3 regions of the Alkalibacterium indicireducens genome follow, and region 2 is predicted to be linked to each of the others. Evidence: riboswitches for the same ligand, from Rfam matches in the RefSeq annotation. Region 2 holds a riboswitch; each other region holds the start of a gene.
The links. A riboswitch is a leader RNA that binds a small molecule or an ion and turns the genes downstream of it on or off. The one in region 2 is predicted to bind thiamine pyrophosphate.
Positions count from the first base shown of each region.

Region 1: linked by a shared signal. The riboswitch ahead of thiM (hydroxyethylthiazole kinase) and the one ahead of thiT (energy-coupled thiamine transporter ThiT) in region 2 are both predicted to bind thiamine pyrophosphate.
Region 3: linked by a shared signal. The riboswitch ahead of ABFX15_RS09690 (YkoF family thiamine/hydroxymethylpyrimidine-binding protein) and the one ahead of thiT (energy-coupled thiamine transporter ThiT) in region 2 are both predicted to bind thiamine pyrophosphate.

Region 1 covers NZ_BAAADA010000003.1:173-4,336, forward strand. Annotated here, with positions in the region: gene ABFX15_RS00370 (SDR family NAD(P)-dependent oxidoreductase) at 1-561, opposite strand, end outside; gene thiE (thiamine phosphate synthase) at 675-1,319, opposite strand; gene thiD (bifunctional hydroxymethylpyrimidine kinase/phosphomethylpyrimidine kinase) at 1,316-2,131, opposite strand; gene thiM (hydroxyethylthiazole kinase) at 2,128-2,934, opposite strand; TPP riboswitch at 3,024-3,120, opposite strand; gene ABFX15_RS00390 (2-hydroxymuconate tautomerase) at 3,250-3,429, opposite strand; gene ABFX15_RS00395 (glycine cleavage system H family protein) at 3,486-3,842, opposite strand; gene ABFX15_RS00400 (arsenate reductase family protein) at 3,832-4,164, opposite strand, start outside.
Region 2 covers NZ_BAAADA010000078.1:4,117-8,650, reverse strand. Annotated here, with positions in the region: gene ABFX15_RS04970 (ribonuclease J) at 74-1,756, shown strand; TPP riboswitch at 1,783-1,888, shown strand; gene thiT (energy-coupled thiamine transporter ThiT) at 1,979-2,545, shown strand; gene cls (cardiolipin synthase) at 2,636-4,090, shown strand.
Region 3 covers NZ_BAAADA010000172.1:1,282-5,815, forward strand. Annotated here, with positions in the region: gene ABFX15_RS09670 (hypothetical protein) at 1-129, opposite strand; gene ABFX15_RS09675 (hypothetical protein) at 174-320, shown strand; gene ABFX15_RS09680 (AAC(3) family N-acetyltransferase) at 407-1,213, shown strand; gene ABFX15_RS09685 (GNAT family N-acetyltransferase) at 1,247-1,765, shown strand; TPP riboswitch at 1,861-1,965, shown strand; gene ABFX15_RS09690 (YkoF family thiamine/hydroxymethylpyrimidine-binding protein) at 2,007-2,633, shown strand; gene ABFX15_RS09695 (ECF transporter S component) at 2,633-3,220, shown strand; gene ABFX15_RS09700 (ABC transporter ATP-binding protein) at 3,213-4,534, shown strand, end outside.

The sequences.
Region 1 (4,164 bases), on a different contig from region 2:
TGTATACGGGCCAATACCCAGTACAGTCCTTTGAATCAAATAACGTTCTGAACGCAGCCCTTCAGTCATCAGCTTGACGGCTGCTTTTGATGCACCGTTAATCGACTGTCCGGGTACCGGCAGAAAGCCGCCCATACTTGCTACATTCAGTATATGTGCTTCCGGTCGCTTAAGCAGCTCCGGAAGAAAACTTTTCACCATGTATAATGTTCCGTAGAAGTTGACATTCATGACCTGCTCGATTTTATCGTAACCTAAATCGTTGACGTCAATAAAGGGCTGGATGATTCCTGCATTGTTTATAATGCCGTCGACCGTCCCATGAAATTCTTTTACCTCATCCACCAGTTTTTCAATGGCTTCTCTTTCCGTTATATTCACGACATGCGTTGAGATCTTTTCCTTTGATTCCGGAGCCAGTCTGGCCGTCTCCTGTACTGCTTCCTTGTTGATATCGACCGCTGCTACTCTTGCTCCTCGCTTGGCAAGCTCAAGCACAAGTTCCCTGCCCATCCCGGCCCCTCCGCCTGTCACGACGATTGTTTTTCCGTTTACCTTCATAAGTACCCTCCTCATTATTGTATTCGCTTTCATTATGCAGGATACACAAAAAGAATTGTAGAATCTGTTCAATATTTCACTACAGATTCACAATTCTTTTTTTATTTAATCACTTATTTTTTTAATCGCTGCACTGCATCTATTACTGAAACGGCTCGTGTGATAGACGACACGACCGCTACCCCATCGACTCCTGTTGCCCAGACGTCTCTAACATTTGAAGGGTTGATGCCGCCAATTGCCACAGCAGGAAGGTGATCTCGTCCAGTCATCGCGTCCTTGATACCTTTCAGACCGATTACGTCTTCATGGTCCTGCTTGGATAATGGCGTGAAAGCCGGACCGATCCCTGCGTAATCCAGTCCACTGATTGTCTCTGCTTCTTTGAATTGTGAGACATTATTGGTAGACAAGCCTATGATAAATCGGTCTCCCCATTTTGAAATCAGATCTTGAATCGGATAATCCCCCTGACCGACATGGATCCCGTCAGCCTCCAGCTTGAGGGCAAGGTCGACATCATCATTAACTATGAATGGTACATTATACTGTCTACACAGAAGCTGACAGACCTGTGCCATTTTCACCCGAGCAGCAGGGGCAGTTTCCAGGCTGTCTTTTCCTTTTTCTCTGAACTGAAAACAAGTTATACCTGCCTGAAGAGCTTCCTCAAGGGTATGGATGAGCGACTTTTCTTTGCAGTCCTGCGTGCCGGCAATAAAGTAAATTTCCAGCATAGCTTTAATATCTCGTGTCATTCGTGTTCCTTTCTGTATGCCCAGTGATTCGTCGGTCCATGTCCATGTCCGATACCCAAGTGACTCCTGATTGCAGCCTGGATAAATTTCTTAGCTGTTCGTACGGACTCTTCCACTGAATGCCCTTTTCCTAACTCTGCAGCAATGCAGGCAGCAAAGGTACAGCCAGTTCCGTGGGTTTCTTTCGTATCGATACGTTCTGAACGCAGCCATATCTGTTCACCGTTTTCAAGCATCAGCAGATCATCTGCATGGGACTCGTCCACTGCATGTCCTCCTTTTATGACAATATTTCTACACCCTTTTTCCTGCAATCGTTCGGCTGCCTTGACCATATCTTCTTTTGAAGAAATGGACATGTCAGCCAGTGCTTCTGCTTCAGGAATATTAGGTGTGATCACCATAGCGAGAGGAGCCAGGATTTCCCGCATGACAGAGATAGCACTCTTTTCCATTAATGGATGCCCGCCTTTAGCAATCATCACAGGATCAATAACTAGAGGAATAGACGCCACTTCTTTGTGTACTTCAGCTACTGCTTTCATATACTCCCCATTGACCAGCATTCCTGTCTTGATTGCAGCGACATTAAAATCAGACAGGACCGACGTCCACTGCTGCTTGACCATTTCGATCGGTACAGGGTGAACGCCCTGTACCCCAGTCGTATTTTGAGCTGTTATAGCCGTTATCACTGACATGCCAAAAACGTCACGTTCCTGAAAAGTTTTCAAGTCCGCTTGTATGCCTGCGCCTCCGCCACTGTCACTTCCTGCAATAGTCAGCACTTGTGGTATTTTACTTTTACTCATTGGATTATCCTTTCTATTCGTGTGTGTTTAGTCAGGTCGTCATCTGTTAGACTATGGAGCACATCGATCAGTGCCGCCCTGAAACTTCCCGGCCGATTTATGTTCGAGTCCGCCGCCCTCTCTCCAGCTATCCCGAAAGCGGCATGAGCAAGTACAACTCGACTGAGCATGTCAGATTCATCTACTACTCCAAGGAAAGCTCCGATGATTCCGCTCATCATACAGCCACTTCCAGTGATCTTTGCCATCAGCTGATCGCCATTCGAAACAGCAAATACTCTTGTGCCATCTGTGACAATATCCGTCTTTCCGGATACAGCTACAATACAGTGTCTTTTCTTAGCCAAGCTGACTGCAACATCCACTGGCGAGGTGGCTTCATCTTTGGAATCCACTCCTTTTGACTGCCAGCTGACACCGACTAGAGACGCAATTTCTGATGCATTGCCTCGAATCACCGTCATGTCAACATTTTCAAAAAGTTTTTGAGCTGATTGTTTTCTAAAAGTCGTTGCTCCGACACCAACAGGATCCAGAATGACCGGTTTGCCTTGAGCGTTTGCCTGTCGTCCGGCCAGAATCATGCTTTCCAGTGAATCAGAAGTCAGTGTACCCATATTAATGACGAGGGCCTCGGCCATACCCGTTACTTCTTCGACCTCTTCTTTTGCAATTGCCATAATGGGTGACGCACCAATGGCCAGCAGCACATTGGCAACATCATTAGCGACAACCTGATTAGTGATCGTGTGTACCAGCGGATTCTGGTCTTTAATGTGTAAAATAGCATGGTCAGAATTCATCTTGACCCCCCTGTTTGTGTTATGTAGACAAAAAATCTTCCACCAGGCACGTGGAAGATTTTAGTATAGTCAAGCATTCGTCTGTCTCCTGCTTGAAACATACATCTCCCTTCGCTAGCATTACCTAGATCAGGTCATGGGTCAGGTCTTACCTTTCTCAGCCTTTAAGCTCCCCTGATGATATCAGACTTCATTACTACCAGTTTATCATAGTTTCGGTAAACAGACTAGGAAACCCTATCTAAGCTAGCTTCTGAATTTTAAAATACACTTATAGAAAAGAGAGCACAGATCCTGTCTGCGCCCTCTAACTTATTATCCGTGGTATTCGCCTTTAGTAGCAATGTTTTCCTTATTTATTTCGTTGATGATCACAGTCACTGCTTCTTTAGGTGCACCCGTATGGGTCTCAACTGCTTTTACAACGTCTCTGATCAGCCCTTCTTTCTGTTCTTTAGAACGGCCTTCAATCATTTCTACATGTACGATCGGCATCTCATCTGCCTCCTTTCGCTTGTTTAATGCGCATCACGATCCAGCAAGATTTCAGCTTATTCAGCAAAAGGATCTGTATTAAGCGAATTGAACACTGAATCATCAATGTCTGTTACCAGAAGCAGCCAGTTATCCTCTTTGTCAGATGAGTTCAGTAAGTCAGGCTCATCTTCAACTTCAACGTGGACTTCCTTAACTGTCACGTCAAAAGGTATTGTCAGCTCAGTCACTGCTTTAGCCCCTTCAGCATTGATAATGGCCTCTCCTGCTTTCAGATTCCCAGGTTCTGTACTGATTTCCACGAACATGACTTCTCCTAAATCGTCCTGGCCCTTTTCGGATAGACCGATGCGATAATCTGATGGCGATAATTTCTCGATCCACAATCCATTAGCGTGATATTTAATTGACATCTTTCTGCTCTCCTTTACTCCAGACACGTTCGTACTCATCGATTTTAAAGCCTGATGTATATGTGTCTCCTTCAATGGCAAACGGTCTTTTGACTACCATCCCGTTTGAGGACAGCCACTCCGCTGCTTCTTCTACAGACATTTCCGGAAGTTTTTCTTTAAGGTTCTGTTCTCTGTAAACATTTCCGCTCGTATTAAAAAAAGATTTGATCGAGCGATCAGTGTCTGACAGGATCCTTACCCAGCTTTCTTTTGACGGGGTCTCCTCCAGCAGACTAATTTCCTGGTAAGGTACTGACTGCTCTTCCAGCCAGTTTTTCGC
Region 2 (4,534 bases):
ACGGGCGAACGTACATAGGTGAAATAAACTATAAAATCAAATGCTGTAACAAGCGTATTAGAGGTGGAAGATTGTGAGTAATATAAAGATTATTCCTCTTGGAGGAGTAAGAGAAAATGGTAAAAATCTGTATGTACTGGAATCTGGAGACGATATTTTCGTCTTGGACTGTGGACTGATGTATCCTGAAGATGAACTGTTCGGAATCGATGCGGTCATTCCTGATTTCAGTTATCTTGAAGAAAACAAAGACAAAATTACCGGAGTCTTTCTGACTCATGGCCATGAAGATGCAATTGGCGCACTGCCTTATTTCCTTGATACATTTAATGTTCCTGTATTCGGTTCAGAGCTGACTATAGCTTTAGCTAAGCTGTTTGTGGGTCAGTCTAATCTGTCGACATCCTTCGATGACTATCATGTGATCGATGAACACACTGAAATCGACTTTAATGGAACAACAGTCAAATTCTTCCGTACGACCCATACGATTCCAGATTCAATGGGAATCGCCGTTCATACAGAAGAAGGAAACATTGTCTACACCGGGAACTTCAAGTTCGATCAGAGTTCTCAGGACATGTACAGAACAGATCTTTCTCAGATCGCAGACTTAGGTAAAGAAGGCGTTCTGGCCCTGCTGAGTGATTCTGGGGACGCAGAAAGTCAGACTGAAAATGTGTCTGAGAAAAAAGTCCAGGAAGAAGTGCTTGATATCTTTCAGGATACCAGCAGCAGGATTATCGTGGCTGCAGTAGCAAGCAATATTTTAAGAATTCAGCAGGTTTTAAATGCGGCGCACAGTTCAGGTAGAAAAGTGTTCATCACTGGAAAGAACCTGGAAGCTATTCTAGAAACAGCCATGGATCTTGACAAGCTGACACTGCCTGATGAACATCTGATTGAACCTATCAGTAAAATCGATAAATATGATGACGACGAAATTCTGGTTCTCGAAACGGGATCAGCGGGTGAGCCAATCAAAACACTCAACCGTATGGCTACATCTAATCATGATCAGGTGAACATCAAAGAAGGGGATCTTGTGTTTATTGCTACCAGCCCATCTACAGCAATGGAAGTCATGGTAGCTGAGACAGAAAACCTGATTTATAGAGCCGGTGGGACAGTAGTCAAGTTATCCAGCAGACTGAAAGCGTCCGGGCATGCGACGCCTAATGATCTGCAGCTGATGATCAACCTGCTGAGACCGACTTACTTCATACCGATTCAGGGTGAATACAGAATGCTTGCTGCCCATGCAGACCTGGCAAATGAGACAGGAATCCCTTATCAGAATATCTTTATTTTGAGTAATGGTGACGTCGTTAGCTATGCTAAAAATAAAATGACACAAAGCGGACAGGTATCTGCAGATAATACACTGATCGACGGGATAGGTATCGGTGATATCGGGAACATTGTCTTGCGTGACAGACGTCTGTTGTCAGAAGATGGTATTTTCGTTGCAGTAGTTACAATCGACCGTAAAAAGCAGCGTATCGTGTCTGATCCTCATATCGTTACGCGCGGATTTGTATTTGTAAAAGAGAGTCAGGATCTGATTAATGAATCGACGGAAATAGTGAAGAGTATAGTCAAAAAAAATCTCAAGCATAACGATTTTGACTGGGGTTCAATCAAACAGGATATTCGTGAAGGCCTGAATAACCACCTGTTCAAGAAAACGAAGAGAAGACCGATCATTCTTCCAGTAATTATGGAAGTCAATCAGAACAGACGCTTTACGAGATAATTATTTTGTATATAATTAAATATCAGATACTGTACTAGGGGAGTCAATATATTGGCTGAGAGTGAACTGTGAGTTCAGACCCTTAGAACCTGTACGTTCATACGTGCGCAGGAAGAGTACTTAACTGAGATCGACAGATCAGAGTAGGCACAAGCGCGCTCTCATAAATGTCATAATCTCCTTCCCTAGTTCAGTAAACTAACTAGAGGAGGAGATTTTTTTATGCAGAACAGACAGTTGAGGATCTATCTTGAAGGGACTTTATTTGCCGCACTTGGGATGGTGCTCTCCTGGATTCCCTCAGGAATAGGGTCGTCATTCAGTGTTTCCTTAGGCATGATTCCGTTGACTTTCTACGCTATCAGAAGAGGTTTGGGGCCAGGGATATTTGCCGGTTTTTTATGGGGGATCCTTCATTTTGTTACAGGATCGGTATACATGCTGAATGTGTATCAAGTCATTATTGAATACACAATCACCTATGCGAGCATTGGGCTGGCCGGATTCTACTCCAAAGACATTCTTGAGGGGATCAGAAACCAGAAAGGAAAACGGGTAAACATGACTATCGTCGCTGCTGTTCTAGTTGGAGCTGCCGCTCGGTATTTCTGGCACTTTATAGCCGGCTGGATATTCTGGGGAGACTATGCTTTATGGGGACTCAGTGCCTTTACATTTTCTCTAGTCATGAACGGTCTGAGTATGATCTCGACCGCCTTAGTGACCATGATCGTATTGCTGATGCTGTATGACCGGTCTCCACTGATTTTTGTTCCTAAAGGGAAATAACTGTTGCCGGCTTAAGATAGTGGACAGGAGGTTACAGGCTAATGTACACTAAGATAAATAACATTACCTTAGTGTATGAAGGAGACCTGTATGACGATTTTAAGCACGATTTTCTGGGGGTTTATTTTTCTGAACTCGGCTTTAGCCATATTTACTGTGTTTAAAGAAAAGGAACGGGACATCGCAGCGATCTGGGCCTGGCTGCTGGTCATTACGATGCTGCCAGGTTTCGGATTTGTGATCTATCTGTTTTTAGGAAGAAAAATATCAAAGGAATCTATTTTTGATCTTCGAAGTCAGGACCGCATCGGGATGCCTCAGCTGGTCGAGTCACAGAAGAGTCTGATCGAATCAGAGAACCTTGATGTTCCTGAATCAAATTATCAGGATAAGACATTTGAAATGGTCCGTTTATTTCTGGAAAGTAATCAGGCTGTTTTAACAAAAGGCAATAAAGTAAGAATTATAAGTGATGGAGAGGAAAAATTCGACCAGCTCATAAGAGATATTGAGAAAGCAGAGCATCATATTCATGTGACGTATTATATCTTTAGAGGGGATAATATAGGTCTGAGACTCTTGAGGGCTCTAGAAGAAAAAGCGAAACAGGGAGTTGAGGTCAAAGTATTGTACGACCCGGTTGGTGCCCGAGTACTGGGCAAAGATTTCTTCAACAAACTGAGAACATACGGCGGCCATGCTGAACCGTTTTTCGGCTCGAAATTTTTCCTGATCAACCTGCGTCTAAACTATAGAAATCACCGGAAAATCGTAGTGGTTGACGGAAAAGTCGGCTACACTGGAGGATTTAACGTTGGCGATGATTATCTGGGTATGTACGAAAAAATGGGCTACTGGAGAGATACCCATCTAAGAATAGAGGGAAATGGTGTGCTTACTCTGCAGACTCGATTTTTAATGGACTGGAACGCATCATCTAAAGACAAGCAAGTAAACTATGGGGAAGTTTATTTCCCGTTTTCAAGTCTAAAAGGGTCTACAGATATGCAGATCGTTTCCAGTGGTCCGGACAATGAGATGCATGCCATCAAGAAAGGGTTCATCAAAATGATCAGTATGGCTAAAGAATCCGTTTTGATCCAGACACCTTATTTCATTCCTGATGAAGCATTGATGGAAACAATCAAAATAGCCATCCTGTCAGGCATCAAAGTGAAAGTGATGATACCTAACAAGCCGGATCATCCATTTATTTATCGTGCCACTCTAAGCTACGCAGAAGAACTGGTAAAGAGTGGGGCAGAAGTTCATATTTACGACAATGGATTTCTTCATTCCAAAGTTATTGTGATAGACGGTGAGATTTTATCAGTAGGGACTGCAAATTTTGATATAAGAAGTTTCCGTCTGAATTTTGAAGTCAATGCATTTATTTATGATCGTTACCTCGCCAAAAAACAGGTCAGACTTTTTGAAGAGGATGAAAAGAAATCGTATTTACTGACAGAAGACATGATCAAAAATTATTCCAGATGGGAAATTTTCAAACAGCAGTTTTCCCGGCTTTTTTCACCCATACTATAACTATCATTCACGTCTGTTCACTGCATGTGGAAATCCTTAGGGTACGTCCAGCATATTGAACAGGCGTGTTTTTTTTATTCCTTAATTAATGCTGTCTCATCCTATTATAATGATTAAATCATAAAATGCTTTTTTTATATGCAAAATTATACAAGCGGTTACAATGGGTCATCACAACGAAGCTGGCTTAAAAACGTATGATTTGCAATTGTTTAAGCTTTCTGTAATAATGAATAAGGACCTTTTTATTGCAAAAATATGTAGGGTAAATTGCATGTATTTGCTTGAAGAAACTAATTAGCCAGTAAGGTTAGGCAGGATCATTAAAAATGAATGAGGTAACCGCTGGTACATAATCCAGTTATGTGTCTGTGTCTGTGTGAAGAGAAGAAGGTCTATTCCTTTTGTGGATTCATACAGTTTTTTTATGTGTTAAAACTCAGA
Region 3 (4,534 bases), on a different contig from region 2:
TTAAGGCATGGCACGAATGATCTTGTCGCCAAAGTCGACATCTAGATTTGTAAGATTCAAAATGTCCTGATAATCAACCGAATTAGTGATGACAACCGGTGTGATCGTATAGAATTGAGAATACGTCACTCAAGCCACAGGTCTTTGTCTCTTTTGATGACAACTGGGTAAAAGTGAGCCTGAGGTACATTGTCGGAACGAGAGAACGACGAAAAGTCAGAGATGAGCTGTTCCGGACCATTCTCAGACGGATCAAGGCCTCTGATAATAAGCTGCAGCTGGCATCAGAAACCATTGAAATCGTGCCGTCAGAAGATTAAACTGAATAAGAATCATGCGCCTGGACCGGTCGATGTGTTCGGGCGTTTTTTCATACATAAATGAGCAGATGAAGGAAGTGGTCCCTATGGGAGAAGAACTGATCAAAAATACGGCATGGCCACACACCGTGCAGTCACTAGCGGAGGACATGATAAATTTAGGGCTGAAGAAAGATGCCATAGTCCTTGTTCATACGTCATTGTCAAAAGTCGGCTGGGTAAATGGGGGAGCCCAGGCCTTCGTTGATGCGTTGATGACGGTAATCGATGAAAGAGAAGGGACGCTGGTCATGCCGTCTCAGACGGGTGACTGGAGCGAGCCGTCAAAATGGCAGTATCCGCCAGTCCCTGAAAGCTGGTGGGACACCATTCGCGAAACGATGCCGGCCTTTGATCCCGAAAAGACACCTTGCCCGTATATGGGTGTAGTGGCCAATCTGTTCCGTTCGTATCCGAATGTCAGAAGAAGCAGTCATCCGGCAGTCTCTTTTACAGCCTGGGGAAAGAACGCTGATCAACTCACGTCAGGTCACTCTCTGAACTTTGGACTGGGTGAAGGCTCGCCGCTCAAAAAACTTTATGACGAGAATGCCCTGATTCTGGCAGTCGGAACGGATTATGACACCTCAACGGCCATGCACTTAGGCGAATACCGTGCACCGAATCCGACACTCAAACCTGAAGGGACAGCCATCCTGGAAAAAGGTATCAGAGTCTGGCGGACATATGACGACATCGAATTGGATGAATATCAGTTTAGTGCCATTGGAAACGAGCTCGAGAAAAATGGTCTAGTTACAATCGGAAAAATAGGCAAAGCAGAAGCCAGACTTTACCGGGTCAGAGATGCGGTCGATCAGTCGACCAGACACTTTACGGCACTTAGAAAATAGACATAAACTTCTTAAGCAAAAGGGGAGAACCGAATGAGCACGTATTTTAAATTGGTTGGACTAGAGGATCTGGATACCCTTCAGGCTATCAGTATCGAGACCTTTACAGATACGTTCGAAAAAGACAACACAGAAGAAAACATGACAGATTACCTGTCCAAAGCCTGTACAAAAGAGAAGCTGAGTCAGGAGCTCGCCACAGAAGGGTCACGATTTTACTTTCTATATGCAGACGATGAACTGGCCGGTTATCTGAAACTGAATGCAGGAGAAGCGAGAACGGAAGACATCGATCCTGATGGACTGGAAATCGAACGGATCTATATCCGTACTGGATTCAAGCGCAGAGGGTTGGGGACGAGTCTTTTAAACAAGGCAGTCGAGACAGCTGAAGAACAGGGCTGCACGAGCATCTGGCTGGGTGTCTGGGAACATAACGAGCCTGCGAAAGCATTCTATAAAGCCAAAGGATTCAAGAAAGTAGGGAGTCACTCCTTTTTCATGGGGAACGACGAGCAGACGGACTGGATTATGCTTAAAAGCCTCAGTTAGACAAGGGGGGGCAGAAAACAGATGAAAGCAGTTAAAAATGTATTGTATTCTGTTCGTCAAATTGGTATAGTCATTGTGGTACAACAAAATTAAATACGGAAGATCCTGGGAGTCTCGAATTGGAGGCTGAGAGTGATGTATATCAGACCAGTAACCTGATCAGCGTAATGGCTGCGTAGGAAGTATCTTATATATTATGGCTCTTTCCTATGGTTTTTTTTCGTTAGGAGGAGTTTTTTTCATGCAGAAAAACTATGTCAACTACGGAAATTGTTCAGTCGGAAAGCCTGGTTCCACTTTGGAAATTACAGGCGCACGTTTCAATTTATCGCCGATGAGTGACGATTTCAAATCGATCATTTTAGGTGCGATCAAGCAGGTCGATCTATCGAAAGTCTGGGCACAGACCGACCATATTTCAACAGTTTACCGTGGGAAAGAAGAAGCGGTATTCGATGCACTGAAGGCTGCCTTTTTGTATGCCTACAAGGAAGGGGTTCATATGACTCTCGAATCGACTATTTCAAAAGGGTGTCCCGGAGATACGGACAGTGACTACACACTGGAACTTGACGATCCAAGAGTCAATCAGGCCGAAACAGAAGCAATCGATTTTCCGGTAATCGGGAAGTTTGCCCTTTACCCAATGGGCTCTGACAACTATATGGCAACTATTGCCAAGGTCGTCAACGAAGGGATCGATAGAGGTGTGGTGACAGGTTCTGGTCATTACGGAACGAATCTGGGTGGCAGCGCACAGGATGTCTTCGACTATCTGGAATATGTGTCGCACACAGTCGGCAGTGAAGTCAGTCACTACATCAGTCAATTCACCTTGCACTGTAACGTACCGGAGGGAGAAATCTAATGAACAGAAAACCATTAAGTCTTCGCGACTATTTGTTGATGTCTTTGATTGCCGTCGTTTTTGGGATTGTCTTTTTAATGGCTGTATATGCGGGAACTGCTTTGACTGCTGTACTGACACCGATGGGACTCGGCATACTCGGCTATGAACCCTTTTATGGTATCTGGTACTCGGCAGCCCTTGTCACGACCTACATGATTAGAAAGCCGGTAGTCGGTGTTGTCACTGAAGTGGCCACTGCACTCGTGCAAATCCTTTTAGGCAATATGTTCGGAGCAATCGTACTGATCTCTGCTTTTATTCAGGGCATGGGTGTCGAGCTGGCCTTCTTCGCTACTCGCTATGAAAAATACACTTACAAAGTATCGATGCTGGCTGCCGTAATCACCACACTATTGTCCTTTGTCTGGACAGGGTACAGAGCCAACTATCTGGCTATGAACTGGGGTATCGTCCTGTCGATTTTCGTCATTCGTCTGTCGAGCGCCTTGTTTTTCACCGGTTTCGTGGCAAAATGGTTGTGTGACAAGCTTAATGAAGCCGGTGTACTGAATCATAACCTGAAAGAAAGTGACGCCGTTGAATGAACCCGTTCTATCCATAAAGAATCTGACATTTGAAATAGACGGAAAACAGCTGATTGACCAAGTCAGTCTTGATATTCAACCGGGTGAGACCGTCCTTCTCTGCGGGAGAAGCGGCAGCGGGAAAAGCACCCTGGCTAACTTGATAAATGGGTATTATCCCGAATACGGCGGAAAGCAGGCTGTTGACCGACTTGCCATAAAAGGAGAGGACATAAGCAGACTGTCGGTAGTCGAGCGTTCAGATAAAGTACAGACAATCTTCCAGAATGCCCGGCTGTCTTTTTCCATGCGGACGCTGAGAGAGGAAATGGTCTTTTGTCTGGAAAACAAACGCAAAGCTGTAAGCGAGATAAATCAGGTGATTGAGCAGAAGGCCGCACTATTCGGTCTGAGAAATCTGCTGGACCGCTCCTTTGATGATTTGTCCGGCGGGGAACTGCAAAAAGCCGCCTTTATCTGTGCCTCGCTGACTGACGTGCCGCTCTTCATTATGGACGAACCTTTTGCCAACATGGACGATGAAACGGTTGAGACTTACATGAGCTACATCAATGAGCTGACTGCCAGTGGTAAAGCGGTTCTCATAATCGATCATCATGTCAAAAGATGGGCTGATGTAGACCGCTGGCTTCTGATGGATGCTAAGCAGCAGCTGACCGATTTGTCCGAACTGGCAGATCAAGAGTCACGAATCAGACGCTTGATGGCTGAAGGCATCTGGCTTGATGAGCTTGAATTGAATAGAAAGCCGGTTCAGTCGGACGAATCTGTTTTGGAACTGGACAATGTATCAGTTTTCTATGAAGAAACCGTGCGCCGTTCTTTTTTCAAAAAAGAAACCAGAATTCACACCTTGATAGAAGAAGCCAGCTTTGAACTCAAAAAAGGCTCTCTCACTGCTTTAATCGGGCCCAGCGGAGTCGGCAAGTCGTCTTTATTCAAGGCGATTTTAAAAGCGGCCCCTTACAAAGGTGACATTCGACTCAACCAGGATGATACAAAGAAATTAAAACCTAAAGACCTTTACGCTCAAGTGGGGCTGGTGTTCCAGGATCCCTCTCTGCAGTTTGTCAAAACAACGCTCTTAGATGAGATGGCGGTTAGTTTGCGAGCCTGGGAGACAGTTGAGGAAAGCCAGGTTGAACCGGAAGCGAGAGCGATTTTGTCTAAACACGGCTTCGAGCAGAAAGAAAAGCAGTCACCATGGGTCATTAGTCAGGGTCAGCAGCGCCGCTTGGCTGTTATCTGCATGACCGTCGGCAAGCAGCAATTGCTCCTCGTTGATGAACCGACTTACGGGCAGGATGCCGCCAA